Linked DNA regions of Spartinivicinus marinus. The protein of the gene in region 1 interacts with the protein of each later gene in a pairwise test. Links are inferred from orthologs where the notes say so. Each region holds a gene or a part of one and is shown on either strand. Other genes may lie near its edges.

Region 1 (4,768 bases):
AATTCGCAAAGGGGATTGGGTACCTCGCTCGGTACATCGAAATAGTCGGCGGATTACAGAAGCAATCAGTGGGCTTGAAGCGAGACTTGGACGCGACGCAAAAGATGGAGAAATTGCAGAAGAATTAGGATTGAGCTTAACTGAATACCATCAGCTGTTAAGTGATACAGCTTCAAGCCGGTTATTTAGCTTTGAAGAATTACTGAGTAGCCAAGATGGAAGGCACTCTTGGTTAGCGGATCAACAACAATCATCGCCGCCAACCAAGCATCAAACTGAGCAATTTAAAAAAGCACTGGCTAAAGCCATTGCCACGCTACCGGAACGAGAGCAGTTATTGCTCTCACTCTATTATGACGAAGAGCTTAACCTCAAGGAAATTGGCATGGTATTGGGGGTGAGTGAGTCACGTGTAAGTCAGCTTCACAGTCAAGCTGCTGCTCGGCTTCGAGCACGTCTGCAAGACTGGGCAGTTGAATAGACTGGCACCCTCTTAATGACCTACTAGACTAGTAAGTTAGATGTTCAGCACAAACATCAATGTGGCTTGATGGAGGTCGCTTTGGACAAAAATATGAAAATTCTGATCGTAGATGATTTCTCTACGATGAGACGGATTATAAAAAACTTGTTACGTGACTTAGGTTTCACTAATACGTCAGAAGCTGATGACGGGCAAACTGCACTACCTATGTTGCAAAGTGGTGGCTTTGATTTTCTGGTGACCGACTGGAATATGCCGGGTATGACAGGTATTGACTTACTCAAAGCTGTAAGGGCAGACCCAAAACTAAATGCACTTCCTGTTTTAATGGTAACTGCTGAAGCCAAGCGCGATCAGATTATTGAAGCTGCTCAGGCCGGTGTGAATGGCTATGTAGTAAAACCTTTTACTGCTGCGGTGTTGAAGGAGAAAATCGAAAAGATTTTCGAGCGTGTTGAAGCAGGTGGTTAAGAGGTATATATGTCGCTGCTTGATAAATTAAAAGACCAGGCACCCACTGAATTTGAAACGAGCCTGAAAGAGCAGGCTCAAAAAATGGTGGAGCATCTGGAAAAAGGCAATTTAAAAGATGCCATAGAAGTCATTCAGGAAATTAACGAGGTTAGGGATAAAAGCTTATATAAAGAGGTAGGCAGACTAACCCGGGCATTACATGAGTCGATTCGAAACTTTCATGTTGAAGCGGGGCTGGCAGGTGGCGATCAAGAAAATATGTCAGATATGGTGGACGCTTCTGATCGTTTGGAATATGTCACAAAGATGACTGAAAGTGCGGCAAATACCACCATGGATTTGGTGGATAACTGTATGCCGATAGTCGGTGAATTAAAGTCTGATGCTCATAGCTTACGAGATGAGTGGTCAAAAATTCGCAAGCGACAAATGAACCCTGATGAATTTAGAAAGCTTTATAAACAGATGGATGAGTTTTTAGATCGCAGTGAAAAACAAGTTAATCAAGTCCATAGCAACTTAACTGAAATTTTAGTTGCACAAAATTATCAGGACTTAACTGGTCAGGTTATTAAAAGAGTCGTTGAGCTTGTTCAGCAGGTAGAAGACAGTTTAGTTGACCTCGTCAGGATGGCGGGTCAGGTAGATAAACTGACTGGTATTGAACATGAAATAACAGTAACTGAAGAAGATTCTATCGCTGCTGAAGGTCCACAAATCAAAGCAGAGGAACGGGTCGATGTAGTGTCAGGCCAAGATGATGTTGATGATTTGCTTTCTAGTTTGGGGTTTTAGGGGAGCTGTCTCATGAGTTTCGAGGCTGATGAAGACATCCTGCAGGATTTTTTAGTCGAAGCCGGAGAAATCTTAGAGCTGCTTTCTGAACAGCTCGTTGACCTGGAAAATAGCCCCGATGATATGGATTTATTAAATGCTATTTTCCGGGGATTCCACACCGTTAAAGGAGGAGCAGGGTTTCTTCAATTAAATAGTCTTGTTGACTGCTGTCATGTGGCTGAAAACGTTTTTGATATGCTGCGTAACGGGCAGCGGAAGGTCTCGACTGAATTAATGGATGTGGTGTTGCAAGCACTCGATACCATTAATGAAATGTTCAGCCAGGTACGTGACCGGGTTGAGCCAACACCTGCTGATCCTGAGTTATTAAAGGCTCTGGCTGACTTAGCCCAGCCTGAAGGGGCTGCACCTGCCGCAGAAGCAGCTGCACCGCCGGAACCTGCACCTACTGAACCAGAGCCAGCCTCCACCACACCCCAGCAACCGACTGCGAATGCTGGCACTGAAGGAGGGGGGGATATCACTGATGCAGAGTTTGAAAAGCTGTTAGATGCAGTGGCAGATGAATCATCAGAGGTTAAAGCGGCAGCGCCAACCGCCGCTGGTGGTGATGAAATTACTGAGGATGAGTTTGAAGCGCTGTTGGACCAATTACATGGCAGTGGTCCTGTCAGTAGTGACGCAGCAACACCGCCTGAACCTCCCGCTAAAGCAGCTGAACCTGCACCAGCCACTACTTCGGCTGCAGCGCCACCCAGTGGTAGTGATGAAATTACAGAAGATGAGTTTGAGGCCCTGTTGAATGAGTTGCATGGCGGGAGTGCTCCAGTTGGCCAGGCTACTACTCCAGCTGAAACAGCGGAGGCTCCACCCGCTGCGACTACACCTGCTGCCCCTGCAGGCGCTCCAGCAGCTGCCGCAGCCAAAACAGGAAGCGACTTGATAACGGAAGCTGAGTTTGAAAGCCTGCTAGATGAACTACAAGGGAGCCCTCCTGCTGCACCTACTAAGCCTGCGGCAGCTTCCCCTCCACCAGCACAACCAGCCGCTACTGCGGCGCCAGTCAAACGAGAGCCACCGGCAGCAGCACCTCCAGCCAGTCCACCTAAACCGCCTGCGGCAGCCGAAGCCCGTCAACCAGCGGGTGGTGGCGGCAAACCCGCGCCAGCCAAAGAAGCACCGGCAGCAGAAGCAACCGTTCGGGTGGATACTGCGCGACTTGATGACATCATGAACATGGTCGGTGAGCTGGTGTTAGTCAGGAATCGATTGGTCAGGTTGGGTAACAAAAGTGGCGATGAGGTGCTATCAAAGGCCGTTGCCAACCTGGATGTAGTCACAGGTGACCTTCAGTTATCAGTGATGAAAACCCGGATGCAACCGATCAAGAAAGTATTTGGCCGGTTTCCTCGGGTAGTAAGGGATTTGGCTAGAAGCTTGAAAAAAGAAATTAATTTAGAGCTTGAAGGTGAAGAAACCGACCTAGATAAAAACCTAGTTGAAGCGTTAGCTGACCCTTTAGTGCATTTGGTCAGAAATGCGGTTGATCATGGTATTGAATCGCCAGAGGATCGTGAAAAAGCAGGTAAATCACGCAAAGGCACCGTCGTATTATCAGCCCAGCAAGAGGGCGATCATATTTTACTATCCATTGCGGATGACGGTGCAGGTATGGACCCTGATAAATTAAGAGGAATTGCTGTTTCTCGCGGGATTTATGAACAGGATGCAGCGGATCGGCTATCGGATAACGAGTGTTATAACTTAATTTTTGCCCCCGGTTTTTCAACTAAAACTGAAATTACTGATATTTCTGGCCGTGGGGTGGGCATGGATGTCGTAAAAAATAAAATCTCTCAATTAAATGGCACCATTAATATTGACTCAGTAAAAGGAGAAGGCTCTAAGCTTATTATTAAAGTGCCATTAACATTGGCAATTATGCCAACCTTAATGGTAATGCTGGAAAACCAAGCATTTGCTTTACCTCTAGTCAGTGTGAATGAAATTTTTCATCTGGATTTATCGAAAACTAATGTGGTAGATGGACAGGAAGTGGTGATTGTCAGAGAAAAAGCATTGCCACTGTTCCACTTAAAGCGTTGGTTAATTAATGGCAGACGATTTGATGAAAGTGATGTTACGAAGACAGAAGCTCATGTAGTCGTGGTATCTGTAGGTACACAACGAGTGGGGTTTGTCGTCGATCAACTCATTGGGCAGGAAGAAGTGGTCATTAAACCCCTGGGACAGACCTTGCAAGGCACGCCTGGGATGGCGGGTGCCACCATTACAGGCGATGGGCGAATTGCATTAATTTTGGATGTGCCTAGCTTACTGAAAGAGTATGCATAAACATGGTATTGACTTTGTTAGCTAACAAACAGGAGCGACTGGGTGGCCATTAGAGTGCTAATTGTTGATGACTCAGGTTTTTTCCGTCGCCGGGTCAGCGAAATTTTAAAAACAGACCCACAAATCCAGGTGGTGGGTACTGCAGATAATGGCAGAGAAGCGGTCGATAAAAATCTCGAATTAAAGCCTGATGTCATTACGATGGATTATGAAATGCCGGTCATGGATGGTATTACCGCGCTTGTTAAAATCATGGAAACTCATCCGACTCCTGTATTGATGTTTTCCTCATTAACTCATGAAGGGGCTCGAGTTACGTTAGATGCATTGGAAGCAGGTGCTGTGGATTATTTACCAAAAAACTTTGAAGATATTTCCAGAAATAGTGCTGAATTAAGAAAAACCCTTTGTGACCGCGTAAAAGCGGTCGCTCGTAGTCATATTCAAGGTAAAAGCATCGTTGCTGAACCTGCGGCTTCTCCCGCTCCGGCGGCTCCCGCTGCGCCAAAGACATCAGCCCCACCACCACCGACGGCCGCAAAACCCAAAAAAATCATTCATGACCTAGCCTCAAACGAAGCAGTTGCAGGTAAAGTGGTTACTTTTAATCGTGGCAGTGCTCGCCATAAACTGGTGGCTATTGGTACTTCCACTGGT
Region 2 (4,862 bases), 4.3 Mb from region 1 along the record:
ATTGAAAGCGTATCAGCTAAGCAAAAGAAACAGTGGTTACGTGCACAATTAGATCAAGCAGGCATTATTACAAATGACTCTATGAGTATTGATTTCTTAACACGTTTATATGCTGGGACAATTCAAGTTGTTGATAGAGACTTAACTAATCTAGCTAAACAACGAGCTAAAGCGATTAGTGAATATATAATACGGCAGGGGAGCATTAAAAAAGATAGAATTTACCGGCTTGAAGTTAAAGAAGTTAAAGAAAAAGTCAAAGGCGATATTTCTTCTATTCTAACAATTAATGCCCCTTAACACTTTAGTAATAGCCAGTTTTTCTGGCTTTTACGTTGTTAGTCTTACTGAGACTTATCTAGGTGTTTTCTAACTCTTTCTCGCCACTTTTCTAGTCTAGTGGTCCATGTACAAAATAAGGTAACAGCTTCTTCTCCATTTACCCTCTGGCTGCGTAACTTTTTCTTGACGTAGGCCCTCTATGCCTGCAAAAAAGAGCCTTGCCAGAAAATAAATGGTTTTGAAAACTGTTACCTTATTTTGCACATGAACCACTAGCATCTGCATGATACGATAAGCTGACAATCTAGCTCACATATAGATGTAAAAAAATAGTAAAGATATTTATCATGAAGTGTATAAGCCGGACCTGCTGTTCTTGAAGTGTCGTACAAAAAACGACCTGCTGTGCTATAAAGAAGTATAATATACCCAATGCGAAGGGTTTTTAGGTGATGCCATCAAGTGACGAAGCCCCATGAGCCTATATTAATAGGTGGCTGGGGTGAGGAGCGACGATAACAAAGCCTAAAAATAATTCGCGACGGGTATACATACTATGTAATGTGTTGTCTCATTTTATTGAAAACAGAGGTTTGCATGGAGGCAAAAAGCGGTACTATTACACTGGGTGAGTCTGTTGATATAAGGCAGATAGAACAACTTCATAACGAGTTAAATGAAGATATAGAACAAAATGATTCATTAATAGTTGATTGTAGTCAAGTTCAATCGATAGACACCGCTGGTTTGCAATTAATTATTGCCTGTCAACAGAAGTATGTTAAGCAAAACAAAACCTTCCAAATTATTAATGCCACTCCAGTAGTTATTTGTACGCTTGAGTTATTAGGAATTAGTTTAAGCTCAAAAAAGGGATATATAGCATCTAAAAAAGCTAGTTGATGTTAAGTAGGTGATATAGCTTAATTGAGGGCAATTAGCCTTAAGCTACAAAGGTATTATTATGGTGAAAATATTAACCGCAGATGACTCAGTGTCTATGCGACAAATGGTCACACTTACTTTAAAAGAAGCTGGTTATGATGTGAAATCATGTTGTGATGGGCAGGAAGCTTTAATTGCAGCAAAGCAAAAAGCTTATGATGTTGTTCTATCAGATATTAATATGCCTGAAATGAATGGTATACAACTAGTGAAAGAGTTGCGTAAGTTACCTAGTTATAAGTTTACCCCTATTTTAATGTTAACGACTGAATCGGGGGGAGCTAAGAAGAATGAAGGTAAACAGGCCGGTGCTACTGGATGGATAGTAAAACCTTTTGAGCCTACAACACTAATAAAAATCATCAAAAGAGTATTAAACTAACTATATAAAAAGTAAAAGTTAGATTGTCAATAAGCATAATATAAATTAAACACAGTGTGAGTGGTTCATGACAATCAATGTTGAACAATTTCATCAGATTTTTTTTGAAGAATGTATTGAGAACTTGAATATTATCGAGCAAGGCTTGTTGTCATTTGGTAATGCCTCGATAGATGAAGAAATTGTAAATCATGTTTTTAGAGCTTCTCATTCGATAAAAGGTAGTGCTGCAACGTTTAACTTTATTGATATTGCAGAAATAACCCATGAGCTGGAGTTTACTCTTGATTTGGTCAGGGAAGGTAAAAGGGAACTTTTACAACAAGATGTTGCTCATATGTTAACGGCAGTTGATGCTGTGTATAAAATAGTTGAAATGAGAAAAGAGGGAAATAAAAGTCCCTTAGCAGATCAACAGATTGTTATTACACTATTGAGAAATATTGTTAACAGTCAATCCCATAGTTTTATTGATAAACAAACCGATATCCAGACAATAAATACTCAGAGTGAACTACTTGACCTCGCTATTCACCATAGTGACGATGGGGTAAAGCAAACGCTTCAAACCGAGCATAATAGCGAAGAGCAGCAAATGGTTAATGAGTGGGAAATTATTTTTATTCCCTGTCGACATATATTTTTAACAGGTAATGACCCCATTCGTTTTATTAGAGAACTGGCTGAACTGGCTGAACTAACAGTAGAAACTAACATTAAACAGTTGCCTGACTGGGAGTTTATTGAGCCAGAGGACTGTTTTTTGTCATGGTATATTAAGCTAAAGGGAGCAATAACAAAGTCAACTATTCTTGAAGTCTTTGAGTGGATAGCTGATGAATGTCAATTAACCATTGCCCCTTTGCAAAAAGAAGAAGTCATTAAGCAAGAGGTTAAGCAAACAGAACCAGATACATCTTCCTGGTCTTTTGTAGGGATAAATCCGGAAAAGGTCAATAAAAAAAATAGTCAAGCCCAACAATTAGCAACGGTTAAGCAAGAACAGCCTTCTGCGATTAACACAAGCAACCCGTCGATTAGAGTGAATGTAGAGAAAATCGATCATTTATTTAACTTGGTGGGAGAGCTGGTTATTACTCAGTCAATGTTATCTGAGCTGGGTAGTAAGCTTTCTGTAGATGCTCTTGGTAGTATCGAGCGACTACAATCAGGGCTTGCCCAGCTATTACAGAATACGAAAGAGCTGCAAGAGAGTGTAATGCAGATAAGAATGGTACCCATTAGTTTTATTTTCAATCGTTTTCCTCGAATTGTACATGACTTGTCAAACCAGTTGGGTAAAAAAGTTGACTTAAAAATTGAAGGGGAAGGAACTGAGCTTGATAAAAATGTTATGGAACAGCTGGTAGATCCATTAGTTCACTTGGTTCGAAACGCCTTAGACCATGGTATTGAAACCACAGAAAACCGATTACAAGCTAATAAACCGGCAACTGGTATCATTCAGTTGTCTGCCTATCACCGTGGTGGGAATATTGTCATTGACATTTTTGATGATGGGGCAGGCTTAAACCGGCAAGCTATTCTTAATAAAGCACAAACAAAAGGGATAATTAAGTCATCTGAACATTTATCTGTAGCTCAGATATTTGAATTAATTTTCGAACCAGGCTTTTCTACAGTAAAAACTGTTACAGATGTTTCTGGCCGAGGTGTTGGTATGGATGTAGTGAGAAAAAATATCTATAGCCTAGGAGGGAATATAACCGTAGAGTCGGAACAGGGTGGTTTTAGTCGATTTCAAATCTCTCTACCATTGACTTTAGCTATTTTAGATGGGCAGTTAGTGAAAGTGGGCAGTGAAACTTATGTAATTCCTTTAAATACAATTGTTGAGTCACTGCAAATGATACCTGATGCTCTTCAACAAGTATCTGGTGCGCTTGAGGTATATCGGCTACGTCAAGAAAATATTCCTATTATTCGTCTATATGAATTATTAAATATAACGCCTGTTAAGGCTGATTTAACAAGTGCTTTATTGGTTGTGGTTGAAGCAGAAGGGAATAAATTTGGTTTGCTTGTAGATGATCTTTTAGCCCAGCAACAAGTTGTCATTAAAAACCTTGAAGCTAACTATGACAAAGTACCAGGTATTTCTGGTGCTACAATCTTAGGTGATGGCACGGTAGCTTTAATTTTAGATATTTCTGGCTTGATCAGATTAATCACTGATGAACTATTTGTTAAGCCATGCGCAGCTTAAAACTGAATATTAACTTCAGGTGTTATTCATGAGTGAACTGAAAAGGGAATATGATGAGTCATTAACAGCAGATAACAACATACAATATCTAACCTTTACCTTAGCTGATGAACTTTATGCAGTTGATATATTACGAGTGAAAGAAATTAGGGGCTGGGAACAGCCAACGTTAATACCAAATGCACCTGATTATATTAAAGGGCTAATCAATATAAGAGGAATGATTATTCCTGTGATGGATCTTCGCTTACACTTTAGTATAGGGAGTAAAGAGTGTACCTCTACTACAGTTGTTATTGTGCTAAGTATTAAACAGGGAGCAATTAGTCGTACTATGGGGATTGTGGTTGATACGGTTGCTGATGTTGTGAAGGTGGCTGAGAGTGCTTTAACCAGTGCTTTGCCGGTTAAAGGGGAAGTTTCAGCAGATATAATCAGCGGGATGATTAATATTAAAAAGAAAACTGCAACTGTACTGGCAACTGAGAAGTTATTTGAATTGAAAAAATTTACAATCGGAAACTAAAGAGAAATGAGTTATTCAACTCAATATAATGTATCGGAAAATACTCAGAGATTATCAGGTTCAAATGATTTGTATAATGAGCCGTTAGATTGGGAGTTCTTATCTTTTATTCTTGATGGAAACGAGTTTGGTATTGATATTCTAAAAGTACAGGAGATTAGAGGCTGGTCACCATTACGAGAGCTCCCCAACTTACCAGCTTTTGTTCAGGGGGTTATCGATTTAAGAGGGAAAGTAATCCCGGTGGTTGATATGAGGACTAGAATGGGGCTAAAAAAAGCTGACTATAGTAATACAACGGTTGTTATTATTATTCAACAACAGATGGCAGGTTTTACCAATAGTATTTACAGTGGTTTAATTGTTGATGCAGTAGCAGATGTCTATCGTGTGACAAAAGATAACTATCGCTCTATAGACAATCTTACTTGTTATCAGCAAAACGACTTTATTTCAGGAATGGTGTCGGTTGACAAGAATATAATAGTGCTAATAGATTT

Evidence for each region. The genes of interacting proteins can lie anywhere in the genome.
Region 2: the proteins of OQE68_RS22385 (region 1) and OQE68_RS03485 interact in binary tests that used the Escherichia coli proteins (3 or more experiments, as listed by UniProt). The link is inferred for Spartinivicinus marinus from one-to-one orthologs.

What each region holds. Positions count from the first base shown.
Region 1 is NZ_JAPJZK010000001.1:4,984,972-4,989,739, forward strand. Bases 1-2,858 are described here. They hold OQE68_RS22385 (protein phosphatase CheZ), read left to right. Parts: upstream 1-964; coding sequence 965-1,753; downstream 1,754-2,858. Other genes in these bases: OQE68_RS22375 (RNA polymerase sigma factor FliA), read left to right, coding at 1-481; cheY (chemotaxis response regulator CheY), read left to right, coding at 575-955; OQE68_RS22390 (chemotaxis protein CheA), read left to right, coding at 1,766-2,858. Also shown: more of OQE68_RS22390, read left to right, coding at 2,859-4,111; OQE68_RS22395 (protein-glutamate methylesterase/protein-glutamine glutaminase), read left to right, coding at 4,154-4,768.
Region 2 is NZ_JAPJZK010000001.1:708,902-713,763, reverse strand. Bases 1,305-4,256 are described here. They hold OQE68_RS03485 (chemotaxis protein CheA), read left to right. Parts: upstream 1,305-1,676; coding sequence 1,677-3,836; downstream 3,837-4,256. Other genes in these bases: OQE68_RS03480 (chemotaxis protein CheW), read left to right, coding at 3,865-4,256; OQE68_RS03490 (response regulator), read left to right, coding at 1,305-1,609. Also shown: OQE68_RS03500 (DUF748 domain-containing protein), read left to right, coding at 1-300; OQE68_RS03495 (STAS domain-containing protein), read left to right, coding at 880-1,185; more of OQE68_RS03490, read left to right, coding at 1,247-1,304; more of OQE68_RS03480, read left to right, coding at 4,257-4,362; OQE68_RS03475 (chemotaxis protein CheW), read left to right, coding at 4,369-4,862. UniProt on the Escherichia coli protein: Involved in the transmission of sensory signals from the chemoreceptors to the flagellar motors. CheA is autophosphorylated; it can transfer its phosphate group to either CheB or CheY.